2 regions of the Thiomonas sp. TH-17 genome follow, and region 2 is predicted to be linked to the other one. Evidence: riboswitches for the same ligand, from Rfam matches in the RefSeq annotation. Region 2 holds a riboswitch; the other holds the start of a gene.
What was found. Region 2 has a riboswitch for fluoride ahead of AC2VLV_RS01390 (class I SAM-dependent methyltransferase). Riboswitches for the same ligand answer to the same signal wherever they lie in the genome.
Positions count from the first base shown of each region.

Region 1: it holds a riboswitch for fluoride, as region 2 does, so the genes downstream of both, AC2VLV_RS03900 (respiratory chain complex I subunit 1 family protein) here and AC2VLV_RS01390 (class I SAM-dependent methyltransferase) in region 2, are expected to answer to the same signal.

Region 1 is NZ_JBYCKI010000057.1:631-8,147, reverse strand. Features, by position in the region: gene AC2VLV_RS03920 (AEC family transporter) at 1-887, shown strand, start outside; gene AC2VLV_RS03915 (SixA phosphatase family protein) at 1,001-1,516, shown strand; gene AC2VLV_RS03910 (GNAT family N-acetyltransferase) at 1,632-2,429, shown strand; gene fumC (class II fumarate hydratase) at 2,438-3,871, opposite strand; fluoride riboswitch at 4,049-4,117, shown strand; gene AC2VLV_RS03900 (respiratory chain complex I subunit 1 family protein) at 4,159-5,103, shown strand; gene AC2VLV_RS03895 (hydrogenase) at 5,114-5,794, shown strand; gene AC2VLV_RS03890 (proton-conducting transporter transmembrane domain-containing protein) at 5,799-7,256, shown strand; partial or broken gene AC2VLV_RS03885 (NADH-quinone oxidoreductase subunit C) at 7,340-7,517, shown strand, end outside.
Region 2 is NZ_JBYCKI010000018.1:229-5,653, forward strand. Features, by position in the region: partial or broken gene AC2VLV_RS01385 (phosphopyruvate hydratase) at 1-235, opposite strand, end outside; gene AC2VLV_RS01390 (class I SAM-dependent methyltransferase) at 305-1,666, opposite strand; fluoride riboswitch at 1,889-1,966, opposite strand; gene AC2VLV_RS01395 (HIT family protein) at 2,038-2,418, opposite strand; gene AC2VLV_RS01400 (histidine phosphatase family protein) at 2,415-3,032, opposite strand; gene AC2VLV_RS01405 (Ppx/GppA phosphatase family protein) at 3,108-4,643, opposite strand; partial or broken gene AC2VLV_RS01410 (polyphosphate kinase 1) at 4,778-5,425, shown strand, end outside.

The DNA of each region.
Region 1 (7,517 bases), on a different contig from region 2:
CCCTGCTCCTCCTGCCGGACTTCATCCTGATCGTGCTGGGGCTGCTGCTCGTGCGCTTCACCGCGCTCAACCGCAGCGTGTGGGACGGGGTGGAGCGGCTGGTGTATTTCGTGCTGTTTCCGGCGCTGCTGTTTTCCACCACCAGTCGCGGCCATGCCAGCCTGGGCGACACGCGGGACTTCGTCATCGCCGGGGCTGCCATGCTGCTCATCGGCATCGGCCTGTCGTATCTGGCCTTCTGGTCGCGCAAGGCCGACCGGCGTTGCGTGGCCAGCGGCGTGCAGACCGCCTTTCGCTTCAATTCCTACATTGCTCTGGCCGTCGCCGATCGGGTGGGCGGCCCGCCCGCGGTGTCGCTGGTCGCGGTGCTCATCGCCGTGGGGGTGCCGCTGTGCAATGTCGCGGCGGTGTGGGCGCTGGCGCGTCATGCGCAAAGCAATGTCTGGCGCGAACTGTTGCGCAACCCCCTGCTCATCGCCACCGTCGCCGGGCTGACGGTGCACAGCCTCGGCCTGTCGCTGCCCGAGCCCATCGTGCCCGCGCTGGATCGGCTCGGCCATGCCTCCATCGCGCTGGGGCTGATGACCGTGGGCGCCGGTCTGCAATGGCGCGGCCTGCACCGGGAATTGCCGGTGGGTCTGTGGTTTCTGAGTATCCGGCACCTGCTGCTGCCCCTGTCTGCGATGGCCCTGGCATGGGCGTTTCAACTGCCGCCGCTACAGGCCTTGGTGCTGGTGCTGTTCGCTGCCATGCCCACCGCGTCGAGCGCCTACGTGCTGGCGGCCCGCATGGGCGGTGATGGCCCTTACGTGGCCGGCTTGGTCAGCCTGTCCACCGTACTCGGCGCTTTTTCCATTCCGGTCTTTCTCGCCGTGATGCAGCATTGATTTGTCGCGGCCGCGCACACCCCTTTTTGGCTTCGTGATGTAACGCATACTGAGTGTTTCAGTGTGGTTTACAGTGAGATGACATTTTTGCCATGTATCCTTCAAGGATTGAAATGACACTCACTTCCCTGCCTAACATGCCGAATTTCCACGTTATTTTCTGGAGACACGCCGAGGCCGAAGACGCCGTGGGCTCTGCGCAGGGCGACGAGATCGATCTGCGCCGCAACCTCACCAAGCAAGGTCGGCGTGACGCAGCCCAGGTCGCCGGGTGGATCAAATCGCAGCTGCCCAAACCCTGGACGGTGATTTCCAGCCCCGCGCAGCGCGCGCGCCAGACTGCGCAGCATCTCAACGACTATCCGGTGATCGACCCGCGCCTGCGCCCGGAATCGTCGATGGAGGAACTGCTCTCGGTGGTGTCCGAATTTCCGCGCGAAGGCGGCGCACTGGTGCTCGTGGGCCATCAACCCACCCTGGGCCGCGCCGGGCTTTACTGGATCACCGGCTGCGACCAGCAGTTCTCTTTGCGCAAAAGCGGCCTGCTCTGGGCGGTGGAACGCAGCCGCGAAGTCGGCATCCAGCGCAGTCTGCGCGCCTGTGTCAGCGCGGATTTGCTGGGCGATTGAATCCCTGTTCACAACTCGTCAGCTTGCTTGCACTGTCACACCAAATTCACGAGACTTTCACTGAACTGTCACGGCGCGTTCTTATCTTTCACTCACAAGATATGGAGGAAAGACAATGTTCGACGACGAACACGCGCATCCGCTGGAGAGGCGCACTGAACACAACCCGGCGAGCCTGAGCGCCACCGCTGCGCAAGCCTCGCAGAATCTCAGCGTCGCCTGGGCGCGTCATGGCGATGAAGTGCGCGAGGCTCAGCGCCTGCGCTACAAGGTCTTTGTCGAAGAAATGGGCGCGCAGATCAAAACGCCCGAGCCCGGCCTTGACATCGATCTGTTCGATGCCTACTGCGACCATCTGCTGGTACGCGACGGCGACGGACGCCTGATCGGCACCTACCGCGCCCTGCCCCCGCATCAGGCCAAGCGCGTCGGCACGCTCTACACCGAAACCGAATTCGATCTCACCCGCCTGTATCACCTCAAGCCCCGCCTGCTCGAAATCGGTCGCTCGTGTGTGCACCGCGACTATCGCAACGGCGCCGTCATCATGGCGCTGTGGGGCGGCATCGCCACCTATATGCAGCGCCACGGGCTCGATGCCCTGATCGGCTGCGCCAGCATGTCGATGCACTGCGGCGGACATACCGCCGCCAGCCTCTGGGCGCAACTGCAGAAAAGCCATCTGGCCGCGATCGAAGACCGGGTGCATCCGCGTCTCGCCCTGCCGGTGCAGCACCTGCGGCAAGACCTCGCGGTGGAGCCGCCGCCACTGCTCAAGGGTTATCTTCGCGTGGGCGCCAAAGTGTGCGGCGCGCCCGCCTGGGACCCGGACTTCGGCGTGGCCGACTTCCCGGTGCTGCTGCGGCTAAGCCAAGTCAACCGGCGCTACGCGCGACATTTCCTCGGCGAGTAAGCGCCGCCTCAACTGGTTCTCACCATGTCCTGCGGCCGCACCCAGCGGTCGTAGTCTTCCGCACTCACCAGCCCCGAGGCCAGCGCCGCTTCGCGCAGCGTGCTGCCGCTGTGGTGGGCCGATTTGGCAATGGCCGCCGCCTGGTCGTAGCCGATGTGCGGCGCCAGCGCGGTGACGAGCATCAGCGAACGCTGCATCAGCTCGGTGATGCGCGCCCGGTCGGCCTCGATACCGCGCGCCAGATGATGATCGAAGCTGTTCATCGCATCGGCAAGCAGCCGCAGGCTTTGCAGCACGTTGTGCGCGATCAGCGGCTTGAACACATTGAGCTCGAAGTTACCGGAAGCCCCGCCGATATTGATCGCCACATCGTTGCCGAACACCTGCGCGCACACCATGGTGAGCGCCTCGCACTGCGTGGGGTTGACCTTTCCCGGCATGATGGAACTGCCCGGTTCGTTCTCGGGAATGCGAATCTCGCCCAGTCCGCTGCGCGGGCCGGAAGCCAGCCAGCGCACGTCGTTGGCGATTTTCATCAGCGCCGTCGCGAGCGTTTTGAGCGCGCCGTGCAGGAACACCAGCGCCTCGTGGCCCGCCAGCGCGGCGAACTTGTTCTCGGCGCTGGTGAACGGCAGCTCGGTCTGCCGCGCCAACTCAGTGGCCACGCGCACGCCGAAAGAGGCATGGGTGTTGAGCCCGGTGCCCACCGCGGTGCCGCCCACGGCCAGTGCATAGACCGGCCCCAGCGCGGCGTCGACGGCGCGCCTTGCCAGATCGAGCTGGGCGACGTAGCCCGAAAACTCTTGCCCGAGGGTCAGGGGCGTGGCGTCCTGCAAATGGGTGCGGCCGATTTTTACGATGTCGGCGAAAGATTCCGCCTTGGTCTGCAGGGTGGTGCGCAGGGCGATGAGTGCGGGCAGCAGATATTGCACGGTCTGCGCAGCCGCTGCCACATGCATGGCCGTGGGGAAAATGTCATTCGACGACTGCCCCATATTGACCTGATCGTTGGGATGCACGCAGCGCGCCAGACCCACGCCGCCGCCCAGCAGCACCGAGGCGCGGTTGGCGAGCACCTCGTTCATATTCATATTGGTCTGGGTGCCCGAGCCGGTCTGCCAGACCGCCAGCGGAAATTCGTCGGGATAACGCTCGGCAATGACCTCATCGGCCGCCTCGATGATGGCCTGCGCGATGCGCAGATCGAGCTTGCCCAACTCGGCATTCACGCCGGCGCAGGCGCGCTTGACCAGGGCCAGAGCGCGGATGAATTCGCGCGGCATTTTCTCGGTGGAAATGGCGAAATGCTGCAGCGAGCGCTGCGTCTGCGCGCCCCACAGATGCGCCTCGGAGACTTCGATGGGGCCGAACGAGTCGGTCTCGATCCGGTTGCCCTCGCTGGGCTCGGTCGGGTGCTGGAGGGCATTGCCGTTCGGGTTCATTTGACTTCTCCTGAGCTGTTGACGAGTTTGTAGCGCCTGCGCTCCAACATTTCCACTGGCGAGGTTGTGACCGCATCATTCAGCCATCTCGCTGCGGTAAAGTTTGGTCATCTGACTTGCGATTCGATACGGATGTCAGCTTGACCCAGCGCGGGGCGAACTCCTAGACTGCGTAGCAACAACTAAGGCGATGGAGTTCGCCAAAACCGCGCGGGGCTGCCCCAAGCTGATGACTCCTACCTGCTGCAAGCCTTGCAATCGCTTGCGTTTCATGCCAGGGAGGAGCCATGCGCGGTGATGTCATCTTGCAGCAAGTGCGCCAAGTTCTGGCCATTGTGCTGCTCTCGCCTTTGCTGCACGGCTTCATCGTCACGATGGAAGAGAAGGTGCAGCGCGGCCGCGGCCCCAGCGTCTTCCAGCCTTACCGCGATCTGTTCAAGTGGTTCCGCAAAGAGATCGTGGTGCCGCAGACGGCTTCGTGGATTTTCTGGGCCGCGCCCATCGTGGCGTTCTCGGCCATGCTCACGGTGCCCATTCTCATTCCGGTACTGACCAACTATCCGTTGCCGCTCTCCGACATGGGCGACATTCTCGGCGGTGGCCTCATCCTCACGCTCGGCGGCTTCGCCATCCTGCTCGCGGGGCTGGACAGCGGCCATCCCTACGGCGGACTGGGGTCGAGCCGCGAGGCCATGCTCTCCATTCTGGCCGAGCCCACGCTGATCATGGTGTTCGTCGGCATCACCCTGCTGGCGCAGGCCATGCTGCCCTTCGTGGTCAACCATCTGCTGGTGGCCAGCCCGGCGGTGTTCTGGAGCCCGGCACACTTATTCCTGGTTGCGGCCTTCTTCATTTTGCTGACGGTGGAAACCGAGCGCCTGCCCATCCATTCGAGCATCCACTACGAGATCTACATGATCGGCGAGGCGCGCATCCTCGAATATTCCGGCCCGCTGCTGGCGCTGCTGAAGTGGGCCTCGTGGATGAAGCAGGCCATTCTCTACACCATCTTTCTCAACGTGCTCACCATTCCCTGGGGACTGTCGATCAAAGGCACGGCGCTGGGCATTCTGGGCGCCACCCTCGCGCTGCTGGGCAAGTGGGCGCTGGTCGCGCTGATCATGGTGTTCGTCGATACCGCGCAGTCGCGGCTGCGCTTCTACCGCTACCAAGAGCCACTTGCGCTGTCTTTCCTGATGGCGATTCTCGCCATCGTGGCGCGGCAGGTGTGAGGGCCCAACCATGCTGATCTTCCACCTCGGCGGCGTGCAGGCTTCACTCTTCAGCCTGCTGACCATCGTCGCCCTCATCCTGGCGTTCGTCATGCTGGGCTCGCACTGGATCAAGAACCACATTCTGGCGTTTGCCGCGGAGTCGTGGGTGATCGCGGCGCTGTCGGCGGCCATCGGCATCACCGGGCATTACCCGGAGTTAGTGTTCATCGCCGCGCTTACCGCTTTGTTTCGCGGCACGCTGCTGCCCTATCTGCTGGTGCGCATCGTCAACGGGCTGGGGCAGAACCGCGAATTCACGCCGCTGCTGCAGCCTGCATCGAGCATCGTGCTGGGCGGCTTTCTGGTGCTGTTTTCCTATGCGCTGGCGCACAAGCTGGGCGTGCGCATGAATCTGGTGGACAGCATCGCGGTGCTGGCGCTCACCGCCATGTTCTCGCTCAAGCTCATCGGCTTTCTCATGCTGGTGCTGCGGGCGGAGGCGGTGAGTTCCATCCTCGGGCTGCTGGTGATCGAGAACGGTATCTTTCTCGGCTCGCAGATTCTGGTGCCGGGCATGCCCTTGCTGCTGGAAATGGTGATTCTGTTCGACCTGCTGATCGTCGTCTCGACCTTCGGCATGCTGATCCGCTTCCTGCACAAGGAAGTGGGCACCACGAGCAGCCGCGAACTCACCAGGCTGGTGGGGTGAAGCGATGATCTGGAACGCGTTATATGCCATCTGGATCGTCACCGCGCTGGCGATGGCGGGAAGCTGGATCTCGCGCAACAGCCGCGTGGCCGAAGCACTCAACTTGGCTGCGGCGATCATCGATTTCGTGCTGGTCGTCGTGTTGCTCATCGCCACGCCGAGTCAGCCCATCACCGCGCTCAACCATTACCTGCTGCTCGACACCTTCGGCGTGTGGGTGATGTTCTGCCTGGCCATCGTGTACCTGCTGGCCAGCGTGTACGCCATCGGCTATATGCGCTGGATGCACGGCGAAGAAGCGCGGTTGCACCGCTTCTATTCGCTGTTCGCGGCGTTCGCGCTGACCATGTTCTTCGCCCCTGCGCAGAACAATCCCGGCCTGTACTGGATCGCCATCGACCTCACAACAATAGTCAGCGCCTTTCTGGTGGGCTTTCAGCGCGCGCCCGAAAGCATCGAGGCGGCGTGGAAGTACATCGTCATCGTCTCCGCCGGGCTGGGTTTGGCGCTGCTGGGCACGGTGCTGTTTTACTGGGCCGGCACCTTCATCCTCGGCCCGGTGTACGACATGACCTGGGCCAATCTCGCCGCCATCGCCCCCAAGGCCGAACCCTTGCTGCTGATGCTTTCTTTCCTGCTGGTGCTGGTGGGTTTCGGCACCAAGGTGGGCCTGGCGCCCATGCACACCTGGCTGCCGGATGCACACAGCGAAGGCCCGGCTCCCGTCTCCGCCATGCTCTCGGGCGCGCTGCTCAACTGCGCCATGCTGGGCATCGTGCGCTATCTGCACATTCTGCAAGGCACGTCCATTGAAACGATGGCGCGCACAGCCCTGGTCGTTCTGGGCGCATTCAGCCTGCTGGTGGCGGCGCTGTTCATCAGCCGGCAGACCATCATCAAACGGCTGGCGGCGTATTCGAGTGTGGAACACATGGGCGTGATCGCGCTGGGCTTCGGCTTCGGCGGGCCGCTAGGCGTGATCGGCGCGCTCTATCACATGCTCAACCACTCGCTGACCAAATCGCTGGTGTTCTTCGGCGCGGGCAACATGATGCATGCCTACGAGAGCAAGGACATCGCCAGGATTCGCCGCGTGCTGCGCTTCTTTCCGCGCAGCGGTGCGATCTGGCTGGCCGGGGCGGTGGCCATCACCGGGGCGCCGCCCTTCGGGCTGTTTCTGTCGGAGCTGACCATTCTGCGCGGCGGCATGCAGAGCGCCAACCCCTGGGCGGTCTGGCTGATGGCGGTGCTGCTCATCGTCATTTTCATCGGCTTTCTCAACCACTTCCGCGCCATGTTCTTCGGCCCGCGCCCCGACCATGCGCCGCATCTGAAATTGAAATTCGTGCATGTGGCGCCGATGGTGGTGGCGCTGGCCGCCATCCTGCTACTCGGCCTGTGGTGGCTGCCGCCGATCTGGAATCATCTGGCGAGCATCGCCACGCAACTGGGAGGGGTGTGAAATGAAACTACCCCCTGACTCGCTGCGCTCGTTCCCCCCCGAGGGGGGTGTCAGATCCTTCGGAACGGCCGGGCGGAACTGACATGCGCCACTGCGATACCACCCGCCTGAGCCCCGCCGAATTGCTGACGGCGGCCGACAGCTTGCTCACCGAACTGGGCGACACGCCCAGCGCCCACGGACGCATGCAGATGGCCTACGCCTGCGGCTGCATCGATGGCGGCATCGAGGTGATCTACGTCCTCAGCCAGGGCGCGAACC
Region 2 (5,425 bases):
TTTCGCCCTCGATATGGGCAATCACCTTGCGTACCCCTTTGCCGAAATAGCGCTTCGGGTCGCCGTCGCGCAGTTCCACCGCCTCGTTGCTGCCGGTGGAAGCGCCCGAAGGCACCGCCGCCGAGGCGCGCACCCCCGACTGCAGCGTGATCGTGGCCTTGACGGTCGGCGTGCCGCGGGAATCGAGAATTTCCTGCGCGCGAATCGAAGAAATAAGAGCGTCTGAAGCAGGCATGACCTCTCCTTGAAGGGTGGACATCGGCGGCGCGAAACCGCGCCGTCGCACTCGCAAAATTACGCGCAACTACGCCGTCTGCGCTTCGGCCGGCGCCGCAACGACTTGCGGTTTTTCCGCGTCTGCCGAGCCTGCGCTTGCCTTGCCCGCATACTGGTAACTGCGGTTGAACGGATATTCGGACTGCCGGGCCCGCAGCACGCGGTCGCAGTCGATGCGGTCTTCCACAACACCATTCGCATGGCTTCCAAGAATCTGGAACAGCGAAATCCAACCCTGCTCAAACCCCATCGCCGACCCCGCGAGGTACAGCCGGTAAGCGCGCAAGGTCTTCTCCGCGTGATCGCCCAGCACGCGGCGGGCTTCGTCGAGATGGCCTTCGAGCGCATCGACCCAGTACCACAGCGTTTTGGCGTAATGCGGCCGCAGGCATTCCAGGTCAAGGGGCTCCAGGCCGCCGCGCGACATGGTCTCGGCCATTACGCTGACATGCACGAGTTGTCCACCCGGGAAGATGTATTTCTCGATGAAGTCGCCCATGCCGCCGGCGAGCTGGCTGTTGTCCACCCCGCCGGCGGTGATGCCGTGGTTCATCACCAGCCCGCCCGGTTTGAGCAGACGGCGGATTTTGCTGAAATACAGCGGCAGATGGGGACGGCCGACGTGTTCGCACATGCCCACCGAAGCCACCTTGTCGAAGGGCTTCGATTCGTCCACATCGCGGTAGTCCTGCAGCAGCATGCGCACCCGTCCCTGCAAGCCCTTTTCGACGATCAGCCGGTTCACATGGTTGTACTGATTCTTCGACAGGGTGATGCCGGTAGCGTCCACCCCATAGTGCTCGGCGGCCCACAGCAGCAGCCCGCCCCACCCTGCGCCGATGTCGATGAAGCGTTCGCCCGGCTTGAGCATGAGCTTGGTGCAGATGTGATCGAGCTTGGCTTCCTGCGCCTGCGCCAGGGTCATCGACGGCTCGGCAAAGTAAGCGCAGGAATACACCCGGCGCGGATCGAGCCACAGCGCGTAAAAATCGTCGGACACGTCGTAATGGCTCTGAATCTGCGCGGCGTCCTTTTCGCGGCTGTGGTGGCTGTGCTCCCACAGGGTTCGGCGCAAGCCTTGCCACATCCGCACGGTGGCGGCCGAAGGCTCGTTGCGCGGGTCGTCGTCAAGCAGCACCGGAGCGATGCGCATGAGGTCGCGCAGATTGCCCAGAATGTCCACCATCCCCTCGACATAATCTTCAGCCAGTTTGCCGATCTGCCCGGTGGTGATGTGCCATAGCGCCCGCTTGTCGCGCAGCCGCATTTCGATTTGCGCATTGCTTGGGCCAACCCGCTGCCCGCCAGGCAGCACCACACTGCACGACAGCGGAAGATGGGACAGGCGCGCGTCAACCCGGCCAAGAAGAGAGGATGAGATCGAAGACATACGGAACTCCTTTCAGATGTTGGCAAGCACGAACCGACGCACCTGCAGACACAGGCGCTGTGAACAAAGCGGAAGCATGAGTTGTTTTTGCGCTGACCGAGGGCGCTGGGCTGAAGCCCCGTCTTGCGCCTGCGGCAAGACATGACTGATCAATGGGGATGTAAACATCCAAAACTCCTCCCTGAAGGCGGCGCCCGCGGCACGGGCAGCGGGTCAACCGGGACATGGGTAGGAGTCATCAGCCTGGGGCGAAACCCCTATTGAGGCAATTGAACGGCGAACTCCATCGCCGCTTGTTGATTTGAATTTAGGCCATGAAATGCGCAGGGTCAATGTCCTGGGCGCTCAAGGTTGCGTCGAAATGCAATCGCTCAATACTTCTGCCGCGCCGGAATCACGCCGCGCACGCCGCCCAGCGGCTCTGCCATGTCGCCGTCGTAGCGCGGGATGAGGTGCAGATGCACATGGAAGATGCTCTGCCCGGCCGCGCGGCCGCAGTTCACGCCCAGATTGAAGCCATCCGGCCGATGCTCGCGCAGCAGCAGATCGCGGCCCCTTGCCGCCAGTTCAAGCAGCGCCTGATGTTCCTGCGGGGTGCAATCGAACCAGTCATCCACATGGCGAAAGGGAATGAGCAGCAGATGCCCCGGGTTGACAGGCGTGCGGTCATACACCGCAAAGCCCAGTTCGTTGTGCAACACCCAGGGCATGTCTTGACAGAACGGGCACTGCGGATCGCCTCCAGATTTCATGCCAATCCTCGCAGATGCGTGGTGTCGTTGACGAGTTGCAGTGCGACCTTGCCTTGCGCATCCACACTGAACAGGTTGAGGCAGCAAGGCTTTTGCGTGATGCGCCAGTAACCGGAAAGCGGCAGATCAAGCACGTGCAGCAGCAGCGCGCGGTTGACGCTGTCGTGCCCGACCAGCACCACGGTGTGGTCGGCATGACGCGCGAGCAGCGTCCGCAGCCCATCGGCAGTGCGCAGCGCCAAGTCCTGCAGCGACTCGCCGCCAGGAAAGCGCACCCATTGCGGCGCGCTTTTCCACAAGGCGTAGGTCTGCGGATGCGCTGCCTTCATCTCCTCGTGCGTCTTCCACTGCCACTCGCCGTAGTCGAGATCGTTCACCCCTTCGAGCACCTGCGCGCTCAGGCCGCAGGCGGCGGCAATGTCGGCGCCGGTTTCGCGGCAGCGCCCCATCGGGCTTGTGTAGACCGCCTGCGGAGAAAACTCGGCGGCGATGCGCTGCGCCACCGCCTTGGCCTGCTGGCGACCCAGTGCGGTCAGCTCCAGTTCCATACGCCCGCGAAAACGCTCGGGATGAATGCCTTCAACTTCACCATGTCGCGTGAGAATGATCTGCATCGTGTGCTCCAGTTTGAAAGGTCAGTACCGCTTTTGCGGCTTCTGCTCAAACATTACGTGGCAGGCATGACGCAATCAAGAAGGACTGTGTAACGCGACGTTCCAGTTCAGCCGCGCCCACTCGGCGGCCTCTTGGCGCAGGCTGTATTCGGTCAGCGGATTGCTTTTGAGCCAGGGCTCCGGAGCGACGATATCGAGCGGCGGCCGCAGGCCCGAGAGCTTCACGCCGGCCGGCTGATAACGCAGATGAAGTCCATCAATATCAACCGCCGTGCGGTTGCGCGCCAGGATGACTGCAAGGCGCAGCGCCATGACGGCGTCGAGATCGAGGTTCTCCAGATCGGCGGCGCTGAGTTTTTTCAGCTTGCCGGTGTGGGTCAACACCAGTTGCGCCAGCGCAGCCTGCTCACCGCGCGAAAAGCCCGGCATATCGGCGTTGGCCGCGATATAGGCCGAATGCTTGTGATAGGCGCTATGCGAAATCGACAGGCCGATTTCGTGCAACTGCCCGGCCCAGCGCAGCAGTCGGTGCTCGGCCTCAGTGGCGTTGGGGCGCAATTGCGCGTAAAGCCGCAGGGCCAGTTCAGTGACCCGTTGCGCCTGTTGGGCGTCGGCGCCGTAGCGCTGGGTGAACTGCAGGGCGGTGACTTCACGCATGTCTTGCGACTGCTCGCGCCCGAGCAGGTCGTAGAGCACGCCCAGGCGCAGCGCGGCATCGGTGACTTCCATGTGCTGGATGCCCAGTTCCTCGAACACCCCCAGCATGATGGCCAGCCCGCCGGCGGCGACCGGCACGCGGTCGGGTTTGAGCCCCTCCATGCGCAGTTTGTTGAGATTGCCCGCCCGCACGAAGGTGCGACGCAGTTCGCGCAACCCTTGCAGGGTGATGTCGCCCGGCTGGTCCGGCGGATTGAAACCGCTGCCGCCGATCATGTCGGCCAGCGCGCGCGCCGTACCGCTCGACCCCACCGCATGGTTCCAGCCATTGCGCTTGAAGTCGGCGGCGATGATCTGAATCTCCTTGCGCGCCGCAATCTCGGCGGCGCGCATGGTGGTCTCGTCCACCTGATTGCCCGGAAAGAAACGCTGGCTCATCGACACGCAGCCGATGTAGAGCGACTCCATCATCCCCGGCTCATAACCCTGGCCGATGATGAACTCGGTCGAGCCCCCGCCGATGTCGACCACCAGGCGCTTGCCCTGCACCACCGAGACCGAATGCGCCGCACCGATATAGACCAGCCGCGCCTCTTCCCGCCCGGCAATGACCTCGATCGGAAACCCCAGCGCCGCCTGCGCGCGCTGCAGAAACTGCGGCGCATTCTTGGCCACGCGCACCGTGTTGGTGGCCACGGCGCGAACGCGGTCCGGGTGAAACTGGCGCAGCCGCTCGCCGAAGCGCTGCAGGGTTTGCAACGCGATCTGCTGCGCGGCTTCCGACAGATACTTCTTGTCGTCCAGCCCCGCCGCCAAACGTACCGGCTCGCGCAATGAATCGATGGCATAGACCTGCACCCCCGCCGCACTGTCCTGCGCCCGTCCGATGAGCATGCGAAAACTGTTCGATCCGAGATCGACCGCGGCAAGGTGTTGATTGAGCAGGGTGGGCATAAGCAGCAATTGAACGTTGGTTTGATGACAGGTTTTTGAAAAATGTCATCAAGATTTCATCCGAAGCCGTCATTCTCGCTCGGTTTGTTCCCGGCACTGGCAAAATGCCAGTTGCTTTTCCGCCCGAACCCTTCATGTCCCATCCCGCCACCGCGCCTCGCCTGCTCAATCGTGAGCTGGGCACCCTCGAATTCAATCGCCGCGTGCTGTTTCAGGCGCTCGACGACACCAATCCCCTGCTCGAACGGCTGCGTTTTCTCAGCATCGTGTCGAGCAATATGGACGAGTTTTTCGAAACCCGCGTCGCCACCCTGCAAGACATGCTGGAAGCCGACCCGGCTTCGCACACGCCCGACGGCATGCGGGTGCGCGACGCCCTGAGCGAGATTTCCGAACGCGCCCACGCCCTGATTGCCGACCAGTACCGCGTGCTGCAACAGGCCGTGCTGCCCGCGCTCGACCAGCAGGGCATCCGCCTGTACCGCCTGCCCGACTGGACCGATGCGCAGCGCGCCTGGGCGCAGCATTATTTCGAGACCGAAGTCTCGCCCCTGCTCACGCCGATCGGCCTCGATCCGGCGCATCCCTTCCCCCGCGTCATCAACAAGAACCTGGTGTTTGCCGTGCAACTCGGAGGCACCGATGCCTTCGGCCGCAATATCGAACTGGGCGTGGTGCAGACCCCGCGCACCTTGCCCCGGGTCGTGCCCATGCCGCCGGAGCTGTGCGATGCACGTTACGGATTCATGCTGCTGTCGTCGTGCATGCAGGCGTTTGCCGGG